2 linked regions of the Longispora fulva genome follow. The main gene of each other region encodes a partner of the protein of the gene in region 2 in a complex. Links are inferred from orthologs where the notes say so. Each region holds a gene or a part of one and is shown on either strand. Other genes may lie near its edges. The genes, in order: rpsJ and nusB.

Region 1 (7,419 bases), 1.8 Mb from region 2 along the record:
GTCTGGAGCCGCCGGTTGTTGTCCAGCTGCCCCGTCGCCGCCTGCACCCGAAGGTTGAACAGCTCCGCCTTGGCTTCCGAGAGTCGGGTCTTGAGCTCCTCGTCGGAGATCTCCCGAACCTCAGCAGCCGGAGTAACCGCTGCCATCACGCCTCACCCACTTCGCGCTTAACAATGCGGCACTTCATCGGCAGCTTGTGGATCGCGCGTCGCATTGCTTCACGCGCGATCACCTCGTTCGGGAACGCCATCTCGAACAGGATCCGACCCGGCTTGACGTTCGCGACCCACCACTCGGGGGAACCCTTACCGGAACCCATGCGGGTCTCGGCGGGCTTCTTCGTGATGGACTGGTCCGGGAAGATCGTGATCCAGACCTTACCGCCACGCTTGATGTGACGGGTCATCGCGATACGTGCCGACTCGATCTGCCGGTTCGTCACGTACGCCGGCTCCAGAGCCTGGATGCCGAACTCACCGAAGACAACCCTGGTGCCGCCCTTGGCCGCACCCGACCGCTTGGGGTTGTGCGGCTTACGGAAGCCCTTCGGGGGCTTACGTGGCATCAACATGTCAGGTCAGCCCTCCTGCCCGTTTTCAGTCACCGGAGCGGCCTCAACAGCAGCAGCGGCGTCGGTGTTCTTGGTACCGCCGAACTCGGCCGCAGCCGCACGTCCAGCCTCAGTGCTGTGCCCGGTCGTACCGGTCGCACCCGAGCGACCACTGCGACGCGGACGGTCGGCGGCACCGGCGCGCGGCTCGCGGCGCGGACGGCCAGCGGCCGCCTGCTGCTCGAGCGCGTCACGACCGGGGACGGCGTCGCCCTTGTAGATCCAGACCTTCACGCCGATCCGACCGAAGGTGGTCCGGGCCTCGAAGAAGCCGTAGTCGATGCCCGCACGCAGCGTGTGCAGCGGAACGCGACCCTCACGGTAGAACTCCGTGCGGCTCATCTCGGCGCCGCCGAGACGGCCGGAGACCTGAACCCGGATGCCCTTGACGAGCGGGTTCTTCATCGCCGACTGCATCGACTTACGCATCGCCCGCCGGAACGAAACCCGGCTGGACAGCTGCTCCGCCACGCCCTGGGCGACCAGCTGCGCATCCGACTCGGGGTTCTTGACCTCGAGGATGTTCAGCTGGATCTGCTTGCCCGTGAGCTTCTCGAGAGCGGTACGGATCTTGTCCGCCTCCGCACCCTTCCGGCCGATGACAATGCCCGGCCGGGCGGTGTGGATGTCGATGCGGACCCGGTCCCGGGTGCGCTCGATGTCGACCTTCGAGATACCCGCGCGCTCAAGCCCCTTGGACATCATGCGACGGATCTTGACATCCTCGCCGACGTAGTCCTTGTACAGCTTGTCCGCGTACCACCGGGACTTGTACTCGGTGCTGATGCCGAGTCGGAACCCGTGCGGGTGAACTTTCTGACCCATTACTCGGCGCTCTCCTTCTCGGCCTCAACCGCCGGAGCGGCCTCGGCAGCCTTCGCGGCCTTCTTGACGGTACGCGGAGCCGCAGCCTGCACGCTTTCCACCACGATCGTGATGTGGCACGTGCGCTTGCGGATCCGGTACGCCCGACCCTGAGCCCGCGGCCGGAACCGCTTCAGCGTCGGACCCTCATCGACGAAAGCCTCGGCCACGAGCAGCGAGTCGGGGTCGAGCCGCTCGTTGTTCTCGGCGTTGGCGATCGCACTTGCGAGCACCTTGTAGATCGGCTCGCTGGCTGCCTGCGGCGCAAACTTGAGAACCGTGAGCGCCCTGTTGGCGGGCAGGCCACGGACCAGGTTGATCACCCGGCGTGCCTTACTCGCCGAGACGCGCACGTGGCGCGCAACCGCCCTCGCGCCCGGAAGCGCTGGAGCGTCGCCCTTAACTGGCATCGCTGTAAACCCCTACTCGTCGATTCCCGGCCGGTTAGCGCCGACGGCTCTTGCGGTCGTCCTTCTCGTGACCCTTGAACGTGCGGGTCAGAGCGAACTCGCCGAGCTTGTGCCCGACCATCGCCTCCGAGATGAAGACGGGCACGTGCTTGCGCCCGTCGTGCACGGCGATCGTGTGCCCCAGGAAGTCCGGGGTGATGGTCGAGCGCCGCGACCAGGTCTTGATGACGTTCTTGGTGCCCTTTTCGTTCTGGACATCCACCTTCTTCTGAAGGTGGTCGTCCACGAAGGGGCCCTTCTTGAGACTGCGAGGCATCTCTCGTTACTCCCGGACTAACCGCGCTTGCGGGTCGCGTAGCGACGGCGGACGATGAGCTTGTCGCTGGCCTTGCCCTTGCGGCGCGTACGCCCCTCGGGCTTGCCGTTCGGGTTGACCGGGTGGCGACCACCGGAGGTCTTACCCTCACCACCACCGTGCGGGTGGTCAACCGGGTTCATCGCGACACCACGGACGGTCGGGCGCTTGCCCTTCCACCGCATACGGCCGGCCTTACCCCAGTTGATGTTGGACTGCTCTGCGTTGCCGATCTCACCGATGGTGGCGCGGCAGCGGATGTCCACCCGCCGCATCTCGCCCGAGGGCAGACGGAGGGTCGCGTACGTACCCTCCTTGCCCAGGAGCTGGATGCCAACACCCGCGGAGCGGGCCATCTTGGCCCCGCCGCCCGGACGAAGCTCCACAGCGTGGATCGTCGTACCGGTCGGGATGTTGCGCAGCGGCAGGTTGTTGCCCGGCTTGATGTCGGCACCAACGCCGGCCTCGATCCGGTCGCCCTGCTTCAGGTCCTTCGGCGCGATGATGTACCGCTTCTCGCCGTCAGCGAAGTGCAGGAGCGCGATCCGAGCCGTACGGTTCGGGTCGTACTCGATGTGCGCGACCTTGGCCGGCACGCCGTCCTTGTCCGCCCGCTTGAAGTCGATCAGGCGGTACTGACGCTTGTGACCGCCACCCTGGTGGCGAGTCGTGATCCGACCCTGCGCGTTCCGGCCGCCCTTGGAGTGCAGCGGGCGCAGCAGCGACTTCTCGGGCGTGCTACGCGTGATCTCAGCGAAGTCAGCAACGCTGGAACCACGGCGACCCGGGGTCGTCGGCTTGTACTTGCGGATGCCCATTTACCTACTCCTCGTCAGCTGACCGGGCCGCCGAAGGCCTCAATCCGGTCACCCGGGGCCAACGTCACGATCGCGCGCTTGGTGTCCTTGCGCTTGCCCCAGCCGAACTTGGTGCGCTTGCGCTTACCCTCGCGGTTGAGCGTGTTCACCGACTCCACCTTGACGCTGAAGATCTGCTGGATAGCGATCTTGATGTGCGTCTTGTTGGCGTCCGGGTGAACCAGGAACGTGTACTTGTTCTGGTCCAGCAGGCCGTAGCTCTTCTCGGAGACGACCGGCTGCAGGATGACGTCTCGGGGATCCCCGAAGCTCACGCCGCTCACTTGCTCTCCTCCTGCTCCTGCTTGTTACCCAGGAACTCGTTCAGAGCCTCGACGGTGAAGACCACGTCGTCGTTGACCAGCACGTCGTACGTGTTGAGTTGGTCGACGGCGAGCAGGTGCACCGTGGGCACGTTACGCAGGCTCAGCCAGGAGGTCTCCTCCACGCGGCTCAGCACGACCAGGGCGCGGGTGGCGTCCGAGATCTTGTTGAGCGCGGCGAGGGCGGTCTTCGTGGACGGCTTCTCGCCGGACACGAACGACTCGACCACGAACACCTGGCCGTTGCGGGCCCGGTCGGAGAGAGCGCCACGCAGGGCGGCGGCCTTCATCTTCTTGGGGGTCCGCTGCGAGTAGTCCCGCGGGACGGGCCCGTGCGAGACGCCACCACCAGCGAACTGCGGCGAACGGGTCGAGCCCTGACGGGCGCGACCGGTCCCCTTCTGCTTGTACGGCTTCTTGCCGCCGCCGGAGACCTCAGCGCGGGTCTTCACCTTGTGCGTGCCCTGACGGGCGGCAGCAAGCTGAGCGACAACGACCTGGTGCATCAGCGGGATGTTCGACTGCACGTCGAAGATCGCGGCGGGGAGCTCGACCGAACCGGTCGTGGCGCCCTCGGCGTCACGGACGTCAACGGTGGTCATTACTTCACACCGCCCTTCTTCAGGTTGGTCTTCGCAGCGGTACGGATGAGCACAACCGCGCCCTTCGGCCCCGGGACAGCGCCCTTGACCAGGATCAGGTTGTTCTCGACGTCAACCGCGTGCACCGACAGGTTCTGGACGGTGAAGCGAACGCCACCCATCCGACCGGCCATCCGCGTACCCCTGAAGACGCGACCCGGGGTCGCACAGGCGCCGATGGAACCCGGCGAACGGTGCTTGCGCTGCACACCGTGCGACGCCTTCAGACCGTGGAAGCCGTGCCGCTTCATGACACCGGCGTAGCCCTTACCCTTGGTGCGGCCCGTGACATCCACGGTCACACCGACGGGGAACGCTTCCGCGGTGATCTCCTGGCCCAGGGCGTACGCGTCGGCGTCCGGCGTCCGAATCTCGACGACGTGACGGCGCGGAGCGACCCCGGCCTTCTCGTAGTGACCGGCCAGCGGCTTGTTCACCTTGCGCGGGTCGATCGACCCGTACGCCAGCTGAACAGCGGCGTAGCCGTCCTTGTCGGTGCTGCGAACCTGGCTGACCACACAGGGGCCGGCCTGCACCACAGTCACCGGGACAACCTTGTTGTTGTCCCAGACCTGGGTCATGCCGAGCTTGGCGCCCAGGATGCCCTTGACTTGCCTGTCCATTGTCCGGTCCCTACAGCTTGATCTCGATGTCGACACCAGCCGGAAGGTCGAGTCGCATGAGCGAGTCAACCGTCTTCGGGGTCGGGTCGATGATGTCGATCAGACGCTTGTGCGTGCGCATCTCGAAGTGCTCGCGCGAGTCCTTGTACTTGTGCGGCGAGCGGATGACGCAGTAGCGGTTGATCTCCGTCGGCAGCGGCACCGGGCCTGCGACCTGAGCGCCGGTACGCGTCACGGTCTCGACGATCTTCCGAGCCGAAGAGTCCACGACCTCGTGGTCGTAGGCCTTGAGCCGGATGCGGATCTTCTGTCCCGCCATGGTGGCTTCTGTTTCCTTCTCTCGTGCCGCTGCTGGCCGAGGCCAGTTTCGCCTCGATTGCTTCCGACCCCCGCGCTCGGGCGTGTCGCGCTCTAGGGCCATACTCCGTCCCTGAGGACGGACAGCGGGCCCCGGTGCGACGACGGGGTCGGGGTGTTCGAGCGGGGTCGAACACCGCGAGACGGGGCGGCCTGGATGACTCCGGAGACCGGGCAGCCTGGGCCGCCCCGCAACGCACAACCTATTCATTATGCCGTACGAGGTACGGCAAAGTGAAATCGGGTTACTTAAGAATCTTAGTGACGCGCCCCGCACCCACGGTGCGGGAGCCCTCGCGGATGGCGAAACGGAGACCGTCCTCCATCGCGATGGGCTGGATCAGCGCCACAGTCATCTCGGTGTTGTCGCCGGGCATGACCATCTCGGTGCCCTCGGGCAGCGTGACGACGCCGGTGACGTCAGTCGTCCGGAAGTAGAACTGCGGACGGTAGTTGTTGAAGAACGGCGTGTGACGGCCGCCCTCTTCCTTCGAGAGGATGTAGACGTTCGCCTCGAAGTCGGTGTGCGGGGTGGTCGTGCCCGGCTTGATGATGCACTGGCCGCGCTCGATGTCCTCGCGCTTGATGCCGCGGAGCAGCAGACCGACGTTCTCACCGGCCTGGCCCTCGTCGAGCAGCTTGCGGAACATCTCGACACCGGTGACCGTGGTGGTCTGCTTGCCCGGCTTGATGCCGATGATGTCGACCTGCTCGTTCACCTTGACGATGCCGCGCTCGATACGACCGGTGGCGACGGTGCCACGACCGGTGATCGTGAACACGTCCTCGACCGGCATGAGGAACGGCTTGTCAACCTCGCGCTCGGGCTGCGGGATGAAGCTGTCCACCGCGTCCATGAGCTCGAGCAGCTTGCCCGACCACTTCGGGTCACCCTCGAGGGCCTTGAGCGCCGAGACCTGAACGACCGGCAAGTTGTCGCCGTCGAACTCGTAGGTCGAGAGCAGCTCCCGGACCTCCATCTCGACGAGCTCGAGGAGCTCCTCGTCCTCGACCGCGTCGCTCTTGTTGAGCGCCACGACGATGTAGGGAACGCCGACCTGGCGGGCCAGGAGCACGTGCTCCTTGGTCTGCGGCATCGGGCCGTCGGTCGCCGCGACCACGAGGATCGCGCCGTCCATCTGAGCGGCACCGGTGATCATGTTCTTGATGTAGTCCGCGTGACCCGGGCAGTCAACGTGGGCGTAGTGCCGCGACTCGGTCTGGTACTCGACGTGCGCGATGGAGATCGTGATACCACGAGCCTTCTCCTCGGGCGCCTTGTCGATCTCGTCGAACGGCGTGTACGGGTTGAGGTCCGGGTACTTGTCGTGCAGGACCTTCGTGATGGCCGCAGTCAGCGTCGTCTTACCGTGGTCAATGTGACCGATGGTGCCGATGTTGACGTGCGGCTTAGTCCGCTCGAACTTCGCCTTCGCCACTGTGTCCTCCTGTGGACCGTTGGTTACGTCGATCTGGGTCTGGCCCTAGTCGGACCGGCCCGGTGATGCTGCCCGGGCGTGACTACCGGCGAACTACTCGCCGGTGGCCTTCGCGATGATCTCCTTCGCCACGTTGGCCGGAACCTCAGCGTAGGAGTCGAACTGCATCGAATAGCTCGCCCGGCCCTGGGTCTTCGACCGCAGGTCGCCGACGTAGCCGAACATCTCCGACAGCGGCACCAGGGCCCGGACGACTCGGGCGCCGGAGCGCTCCTCCATCGCCTGGATGATGCCACGCCGGGAGTTGAGGTCGCCGATGACGTCACCCATGTTGTCCTCGGGGGTGACGACCTCGACTGCCATCATCGGCTCGAGGATGGTGGGGTTCGCCTTGCGGGCGGCCTCCTTCATCACGATCGAGCCGGCGATCTTGAATGCCATCTCGGACGAGTCGACCTCGTGGTACGCACCGTCGAGGAGCGTGAACTTCACGCCCACCAGCGGGTACCCGGCGAGGACACCGTACTGCAGGGAGTCCTGCGCACCGGCGTCGACCGAGGGGATGTACTCCTTCGGGATACGACCGCCGGAGACGGCGTTCACGAACTCGTACGTCGGGCCGTCCGGAGTCATCTCCAGCGGCTCGACCTTGACGATGACCTTGGCGTACTGGCCGGAGCCACCGGTCTGCTTCTTGTGCACGTAGTCGAGCTTGTCGACCGTGCCCTTGATCGTCTCGCGGTAGGCCACCTGCGGCTTGCCGATGTTGGCCTCGACGCTGAACTCGCGACGCATCCGGTCGACCAGGATGTCGAGGTGCAGCTCGCCCATACCGGAGATGACGGTCTGGCCGGTGTCCTCGTCGGTCTTGACCTGGAAGGTCGGGTCCTCCTCAGCGAGACGCTGGATCGCGGTGCCCAGCTTCTCCTGGTCGGCCTTC
Region 2 (7,595 bases):
GTGACCTCGGCGGTGACGTGCACGCCGCGCGCCTTGGCGTGCCGGAGGATCTCCACGCTGCCGGCCGTCGAGACGTGGCAGACGTGCAGCCGGGAGCCGACGTGCTCGGCGAGCAGCACGTCGCGGGCGATGATCGCCTCCTCGGCGACGGCCGGCCAGCCGGTCAGGCCGAGCTTGGCCGACTCGACGCCCTCGTGCATCTGGGCACCGACGGTGAGCCGGTGCTCCTCGGCGTGCTGGGCGATGACCCCGTCGAAGGCCTTCACGTACTCGAGGGCCCGTCGCATGAGGCGCGGATCGTGGACACAGAACCCATCATCGGAGAACATCCGCACCTTGGCCGGCGAATCGGCCATCGCGCCGAGTTCGGCGAGCTGCTCGCCGGCCAGGCCGATGGTGACGGCCCCGATCGGCTGCACGTCGACGAGGCCGGCCGCCTGGCCGAGCCGCCAGACCTGCTCGACGACGCCGGCGGTGTCGGCCACCGGGTCGGTGTTGGCCATCGCGCACACGGCCGTGTAGCCGCCGAGCGCCGCGGCCCGGGAGCCGGTCTCCACGGTCTCGGCGTCCTCGCGGCCGGGCTCGCGCAGGTGGGTGTGCAGGTCGACGAGGCCGGGGAGGGCGACGAGGCCCTTGCCGTCGATCTCGACGTCCGCGCTCTGCCCGGCGCCGTCGTGCACCAGGCCGTCGCGCAGTAGCAGATCCGTCGGTGTCGCGCCGAGAACCGAGACGTTCTTGATCAGGTACGTGGTCACTGGGGGCCTTTCGTTCGCGGCGGCGGGACTGGCGTTCACAGGGATCTCCCGCCGAGCAACAGGTAGAGGCAGGCCATCCGGACACTGACGCCGTTGGCGACCTGCTCGACGATCGTGGAGCGCGGGGAGTCGGCCACCTCGGGGGCGATCTCCATGCCCCGGATCATCGGGCCGGGATGCATAATTATTGCATGCTCCGGAAGAAGTTTCATTCGGCGGACGTCGAGGCCGTAGCGGCGGGCGTACTCGCGGGTGGAGGGGAAGTACGCCTCGGTCATGCGTTCGCGCTGCACGCGCAGCATCATGACCACGTCGGAGTCGGGCAGGGCGGCGTCGAGGTCGTAGGACACCTTCGCCGGCCAGTCCCGCGCGCCGACCGGCACCAGGGTCGGCGGGCTGACCATGGTCACCTCCGCGCCAAGGGTGGTGAGCAGCAGCATGTTGGACCGGGCGACCCGGCTGTGCAGCACGTCGCCGACGATGGTGACCCGCAGCCCCTTGAGCTGACCGAGCCGGGAGCGCATCGTGTACGCGTCCAGCAGCGCCTGGGTCGGGTGCTCGTGCGTGCCGTCGCCGGCGTTGATGATCGAACCGTCGACCCACTGGCTGAGCGTGGTGGGCGCGCCGGAGGCGGGGTGGCGGACCACGACCCCGTCGATGCCCATCGCCTGCAGGGTGAGCGCGGTGTCCTTGAGGCTCTCGCCCTTCTCCACCGAGGAACCCTTGGCCGAGAAGTTGATCACGTCGGCGGACAGCCGCTTGGCCGCCGTCTCGAACGAGACCCGGGTGCGGGTGGAGTCCTCGTAGAACAGGTTCACGACGGTGCGCCCGCGCAGGGTGGGGAGCTTCTTCACCTCCCGGGAGGCCATCGCGGCCATCTCGGTGGCCGTGTCGAGCACCAGGGTGGCGGAGTCGAGATCGAGGTCCGCGGCGGACAGCAGGTGTTTGATCATCAGATGTTCCCGGTCAGCAGGACGGCGTCGGTGCCGTCGATCTCGGCGAGGGAGACCCGGACGCTCTCCGACAGCGAGGTGGGGATGTTCTTGCCGACGTAGTCGGCGCGGATGGGCAGCTGGCGGTGGCCCCGGTCGACGAGGACGGCGAGCTGCACCTGCCGTGGGCGGCCGAGGTCGCTCAACGCGTCGAGGGCGGCCCGGACCGTACGACCGGAGAAGAGCACGTCGTCGACGAGGATGACCCGCTGGCCGTCGATGCCGCCGGGCGGCAGGTCGGTGGGGCCGACCGGGCGGGCGCTGTGCAGCCGCAGGTCGTCGCGGTAGAGGGTGATGTCCAGGGTGCCGTGCGGCACCGCGATCCCCTCGAAGGCGTGGATCCGCTCGGCCAGGCGACGGGCCAGTGGGGTGCCCCGGGTGGGGATGCCCAGCAGGACGGTGTCGGCTGCCCCGGAGGTCTTCTCCAGGATCTGGTGCGCGACCCGGTCCACGATCCGGGTGATGTCCGACGCGGAGAGAATCTCCTTCACGTCAGACATTTCGGGCATAGTGGTGTCATTCATATCAATCAAACCGCCTTCCCCGCCTCACTGGACGGGTCGTTAAAGGTTGTCTGGCGTGCTCGAGCCTAACAACTGCCTGGTCGAACTCAACGGGTGGGTAACAACTACTTGACCGAGCCCTCAAAGAGCCGTACCGTCACGCTCCGTAGCGATGAACTGGGGAGCGTCCCCGGGCAAGTGACTGGGAGTGTCCGCATGCCCTCTGAGTACGCGAAGGCCCTCGGCTCTCGGCTCCGCTCCATCCGGCAGCAGCAGGGGCTGTCCCTGCAGGGTGTCGAGGAGAAGTCGAGCGGTCGTTGGAAGGCCGTGGTTGTCGGTTCCTACGAGCGCGGCGACCGTGCCGTAACTGTCGCCCGTCTGGCAGAACTCGCCGAGTTCTACCGGGTACCGGTGGGTGAACTGTTGCCTGACGGCAGCAGCGTCCGCCATGAGCAGGCCAACAAGATCATTCTTGATCTTGAGAAGTTGTACGAGCACCCCGCCGAAGAGCTGACGGTGGTCGCCCGGTACGCCCGGGGGATCCAGCAGCAGCGCGGCGACTACAACGGCCGGGTGCTGTCCATCCGCGCCGACGACCTGCGCACCCTCGCCGTCGTGTTCGACACGACCCCGTCGGGGCTGGTCGAGCAGCTGAACGAGTTCGGCGTGCTGGTCGCCGATCCGCGTTCGCTGATGCAGAACCAGGGTGGCCAGAACTAGGCGGTCCCCTGTAAAAACGCCTGAACCGGGCACTGTGAGACAACCCCCCGTCTCGTAGTGGCCGGTTCAGTTTTTTGGTTCTCGCGCGGGGGTTCGTGGCGGGTTGGCGTGAAGAGAGAAGAGCCTTTGACTCTCTTCACACCAACCCGCCACGAACGGTTTCGACGTCCGCGCGGCGGGGCTGTGGTTACCAGCGGCCGGAATAGTCGGATATCCGACCCAGTACGCCATTGATGAAGCGTGGGGAGTCGTCCGTGGACAGCTCCTTGGCCAACTCGACGGCCTCGCTGATCGCGACCGGCGCGTCGATGCCGTCGCCCCACATCAGCTCGAAGACAGCGATCCGCAGCAGATTGCGGTCGACGGTCGGCATCCGCTCCAGGGTCCAGCCCTCGGCGTAGGTCGAGATCAACTCGTCGATCTCCTCGCGCCGCTGGGCGACGCCCTCGACCAGGGTCACGGCGTACTCCGAGAACTTCGGGGCCTCCGGCTCGCGCAGCGAGATCTTCTGCCGCGCGGTCAGCACGCCGAGCATGCCGATCTGCCGGATGTCCGCCTCGTACAGCACGTCCAGCGCGCGCCGGCGCGCCTTGCGGCGCGCCGGGTTGTACGCCGGGTCGTGGGAGGACTCAGGCACGACCGAGGTACCGCTTGTCTCGGGTGTCGATCTTGACCTTCTCGCCGATGCTGATGAACAGCGGGACCTGCACCTCGGCGCCGGTCTCCAGGGTCGCGGGCTTGGTGCCGCTCGTGGAGCGGTCGCCCTGCATGCCCGGCTCGGTGTAGGTGACCTCGAACAGCGCGCTGGTCGGCAGCTCGATGAACAGGACGGCGCCCTCGTGGGTGGCGACGGTCACGATCATCTCGCCGAGCAGGAAGCCCGCGTCGTCGCCGACGATCTTGCCGGAGATGTGCAGCTGCTCGTAGCTGGACGTGTCCATGAAGACGAAGTCCTCGCCGTCCGCGTACAGGTACTGCATGTCGCGCTTGTCGACGGTCGCGGTGTCGACCTTGATGCCGGCGTTGAAGGTCTTGTCGACCACCTTGCCGGACAGCACGTGCTTCAGCTTGGTCCGGACGAACGCCGGGCCCTTGCCGGGCTTGACGTGCTGGAACTCGATGACGGTCCAGAGTTCGCCATCGAGGTTGAGGACGAGGCCGTTCTTGAGCTCGTTAGTGGATGCCATGCCTCGCTACGTCCTCTTTCGTATGGGTTGACTACTTCGGTACGGTGGCCGCTACTGGCCGTCGGACAGTCTACCGGCTCGGTGGAACGGACCCACCACCGCCGATCTGCACGAACCGCTCCAGAGCGAACCGCATCGCGTCCGGCCCGACGGCGGTCCCCCGACTGAAGGGGAACTCCAGCTCGTAGACCGCGTACAGCAGCATCACCACCATCATGGTGACCGTCACGACCATTGTCGCGTGCGCGAGCCGCCCGGGCACCCCGAACAGGTAGGCGAACGCGACGAACAGCACGGCGCCGGCGATCAGCGCGAACCACAGCACCGGGTTGACCCCGCCGTCGACCGCGGACAGCCGCGCACCCCGGGCGCCGACGACCTCGCGGAGTTTGTCCGCCGTGTCCTGGTAGCGCTTGGTGGTCACCGGGTCGGTGGACTTGAGGCTCTCGACCTGGACCCGCAGGTCGTCGAGGATCGCGTAGCCCTCCGGGGAGATCTCGTCGCGGGCGGCCATCTGCGGCCACTCCTTGTCGACGACGGTGTTCGCGTACAGCCGGCTGAGGGCCTCGATCGTGGCGCGCTGGGGCTCGGGCGCGTTGTGGCCGACCCAGTAGACCTCGACCAGGGCGTTGGCCTCCTTGTAGCTGTTGTCCTCGGCCTCGTTCATCGTGTCCCACACCGCGATGACGATGAAGGCGAGCATCACGGCGTAGAGCACGCCGATGATCTCGAAGAACGCGCCGGTGACGTCGTTGTGCTGCGCCCGCAGCTCCGCCGAGAGGTACCGGTGCTGGAGGTAGACGAGTGCCCCGGCGAGGACCCCCGCGCCGACGACCCACAGCAAACCTTCGAGGTAGATGTTCACCTTGAGCATTTTGAGGTAATAAACTCCAGAAATCATGTTTAATGTCTTGTTTTCCGCCATATTTGTCGTCGGGAGCGTGCCGGTCGCCGCTCCGCCGGCCGGATTGCCGTGCGGCCACGTGGTGTACGCGGCGACGCCGTACACCGACTCGTGGCTCACCTGGCCCGACGGGCGGGTCACGCGGACCGGGTACCAGCTCAACGCCCTCGCCGTCGACGGCCCCCGGTTGCACGCGCTCGCGATCCGCTGGCACGGCGCGCCCTTCGGCGACGGCGCGCACCTGGTCACGATCGACCCGGACGGCACGACCCACGACCACGGCGCCGTCGGCACCGGGACCATCGAGTCCTACGCCGGCACGATGGTCGCAGGCCACTACGTCGTGGCCGCCGGGGGCCGGATGCACGTCATCGACCCGACCACCGGACGGGTACTGAGCAGCGCGCCGATGGGCACGGCGGCCACGGTGGGCGACTGGGAGTACGACCCGGCCGACGGCGGGCTGTACGGCGTCACGGCCGACGGGCGCGGGCCGGCACAGTTGCTGCGCACCGACCCGGCGACCGGGGCCACCCGGACCGTCGCCCGACTGCCGGGGTCCGCGTACGGTTCGGCGTTCCTCGGGCCCGGCCGGGTGCTCTACGCGCTCGAGAACAACCGGGCCGGCCACTCCACCTGGTACGCCGTCCCGTTGGACCGGCCGGCCGCCGTGACCCGGCTCGGGTCCGGTCCCCTGGCTGCCACCAGCGACGCGACCGGCTGTGCTCCCGTCGCCGCGCCGCGGCCGGCCAGCAAAGCGCCCCCGCCGGCCGCACCCGCCGTCCCGCCGCCGGCGACCCCGCCGCCCACGACGCGGCCCAGCCCCCTGCCCCCGCCCCCGCCGTTGCCGTTCGCGCCGGCCGTGGCCGAGACGCCCCGGGTGCCGGTCCGCACCTGGGACACGAAGCACTGGATAGCGTTCCATCGATTGACCGGGGTCCCGGGCCTGCCTAGGCTGGCCGGACGGAGAGGAGAGCTGATCATCACCCCCACCCCTCAAGGAGATGGTCATGCTCAGACATCGTGCCGCGCTCGTCGCGGCCACCATCGCACTACTGGTCACCGGCGGCCTGGTCGGGACGGCGCACGCGGCCGGCAGGGTCACGGCGACGTTCGCGCGGACGTCGGTGTGGGCCAGCGGGTACCAGGCCCAGTACACCGTCACGAACGGCACGGGCTCGTCGATCAGCTCGTGGACCGTCGGCTGGGACCTGCCGGCCGGCACGACGATGGGCACCTACTGGGACGCGCTCGTCACCACGACCGGCACGCACACCATGGCCGCGAACCGCACCTACAACGGCACCGTGGCCCCCGGGGCCAGCGTCGTGTTCGGCTTCGTCGTCAGCGGCACGGGACTGCCGACGGGCTGCACCGTGAACGGGGCGTCCTGTGACGGCGCCGGCCCGTCGCCGACCCCCACGGTCTCCCCCACCGGGCCGCCGCCGGTCGCCGGGCCGCTGCCCGTCGCGCCGTACATCGACATGGGCGCGTGGCCCACGCCGGTGCTGTCGGACGAGGCCACCCAGGGCTACAGCCTCGGGTTCGTCACCGCGTCGGCGTGCAAGGCCATGTGGTTCAACGCGTACGACCCGCGGACCGGCTGGCAGAAGGACGAGATCGACAAGCTGCGGGCCCGGGGCGGGGACGTGAAGGTGTCCTTCGGCGGGGCCTCCGGGGCGGAACTCGCCCAAGCGTGCACCGACACCGGGGCGCTGACCGCGGAGTACCAGGCCGTGGTGACCGCGTACCAGTTGAAGTATGTGGATTTCGACATCGAGGGCGCCGCCATCGCCGAGCCGGCGTCGATCGCCCGGCGGAACACCGCCATGGCGAACCTGCAACGGGCCAATCCGGGGCTGAAGGTCTCGCTCACGCTGCCGGTGCTGCCCGAGGGTCTCACCACCGAGGGCCTCAACGTGGTCCGCACCGCCCGCGACGCCGGGGTGAACCTGGACCTCGTCAACATCATGGCGATGGACTACTACCGCGACGGCGACTACGGCGGCTTCGCCGTGCAGGCGGCGCAGAGCACGTTCACCCAGCTCAAGGCGCTCTACCCGGCCAAGACCGACGCTCAGGTCTGGAAGATGGTCGGCGTCACGCCGATGCTCGGCAAGAACGACGACGGCCGGGTGTACGACCAGGCCGACGCCCGCCAACTCGTCGCCTTCGCCCAGTCCAGGCACCTGGGCATGCTGGCGTTCTGGGAGGCCACCCGCGACCGCAACGCGTGCACCGGCCCGCTCTACCGGTGCACGAACATCCCGCAGTCCCCGTACGAGTTCTCCAAGATCTTCGCCGGGTACGCAGGCTAGGCGGACAGCGGCTTCGGCTGCCGGCCGGCCAGGTGCAGGAGCGCCAGCCGGTAGCCGTCGACCCCGAGCCCGACGATCACGCCCGTGGCGACCGCGGAGATCACCGAGTGCTCCCGGAACGCCTCGCGGGCGTGGATGTTGGAGATGTGCACCTCGACCAGCGGGCCGGTGAGCTGCGAACACGCGTCGCGGACCGCGATCGAGTAGTGCGTCCAC

What was found.
Region 1: the proteins of nusB (region 2) and rpsJ are in contact, whole or in part, in a solved structure (PDB 3D3B), measured with the Escherichia coli proteins. The link is inferred for Longispora fulva from one-to-one orthologs.

Annotation. Positions count from the first base shown.
Region 1 is NZ_JADOUF010000001.1:6,764,081-6,771,499, reverse strand. Bases 3,349-6,075 are described here. They hold rpsJ (30S ribosomal protein S10), read right to left. Parts: upstream 5,003-6,075; coding sequence 4,694-5,002; downstream 3,349-4,693. Other genes in these bases: tuf (elongation factor Tu), read right to left, coding at 5,286-6,075; rplC (50S ribosomal protein L3), read right to left, coding at 4,021-4,683; rplD (50S ribosomal protein L4), read right to left, coding at 3,377-4,021; rplW (50S ribosomal protein L23), read right to left, coding at 3,349-3,380. Also shown: rpmC (50S ribosomal protein L29), read right to left, coding at 1-146; rplP (50S ribosomal protein L16), read right to left, coding at 146-571; rpsC (30S ribosomal protein S3), read right to left, coding at 578-1,435; rplV (50S ribosomal protein L22), read right to left, coding at 1,435-1,884; rpsS (30S ribosomal protein S19), read right to left, coding at 1,919-2,200; rplB (50S ribosomal protein L2), read right to left, coding at 2,218-3,057; more of rplW, read right to left, coding at 3,072-3,348; more of tuf, read right to left, coding at 6,076-6,479; fusA (elongation factor G), read right to left, coding at 6,573-7,419. UniProt on the Escherichia coli protein: Involved in the binding of tRNA to the ribosomes. Part of the processive rRNA transcription and antitermination complex (rrnTAC). The complex forms an RNA-chaperone ring around the RNA exit tunnel of RNA polymerase (RNAP).
Region 2 is NZ_JADOUF010000001.1:8,591,257-8,598,851, reverse strand. The notes cover bases 1,883-4,785. They hold nusB (transcription antitermination factor NusB), read right to left. Parts: upstream 3,608-4,785; coding sequence 3,158-3,607; downstream 1,883-3,157. Other genes in these bases: IW245_RS41380 (bestrophin-like domain), read right to left, coding at 4,228-4,785; efp (elongation factor P), read right to left, coding at 3,600-4,157; bldD (transcriptional regulator BldD), read left to right, coding at 2,467-2,970; pyrR (bifunctional pyr operon transcriptional regulator/uracil phosphoribosyltransferase PyrR), read right to left, coding at 1,883-2,256. Outside these bases: IW245_RS39730 (dihydroorotase), read right to left, coding at 1-755; IW245_RS39725 (aspartate carbamoyltransferase catalytic subunit), read right to left, coding at 791-1,708; more of pyrR, read right to left, coding at 1,708-1,882; more of IW245_RS41380, read right to left, coding at 4,786-5,355; IW245_RS39690 (hypothetical protein), read right to left, coding at 5,662-5,964; IW245_RS39685 (cellulose binding domain-containing protein), read left to right, coding at 6,072-7,379; aroQ (type II 3-dehydroquinate dehydratase), read right to left, coding at 7,376-7,595. UniProt on the Escherichia coli protein: Part of the processive rRNA transcription and antitermination complex (rrnTAC). The complex forms an RNA-chaperone ring around the RNA exit tunnel of RNA polymerase (RNAP).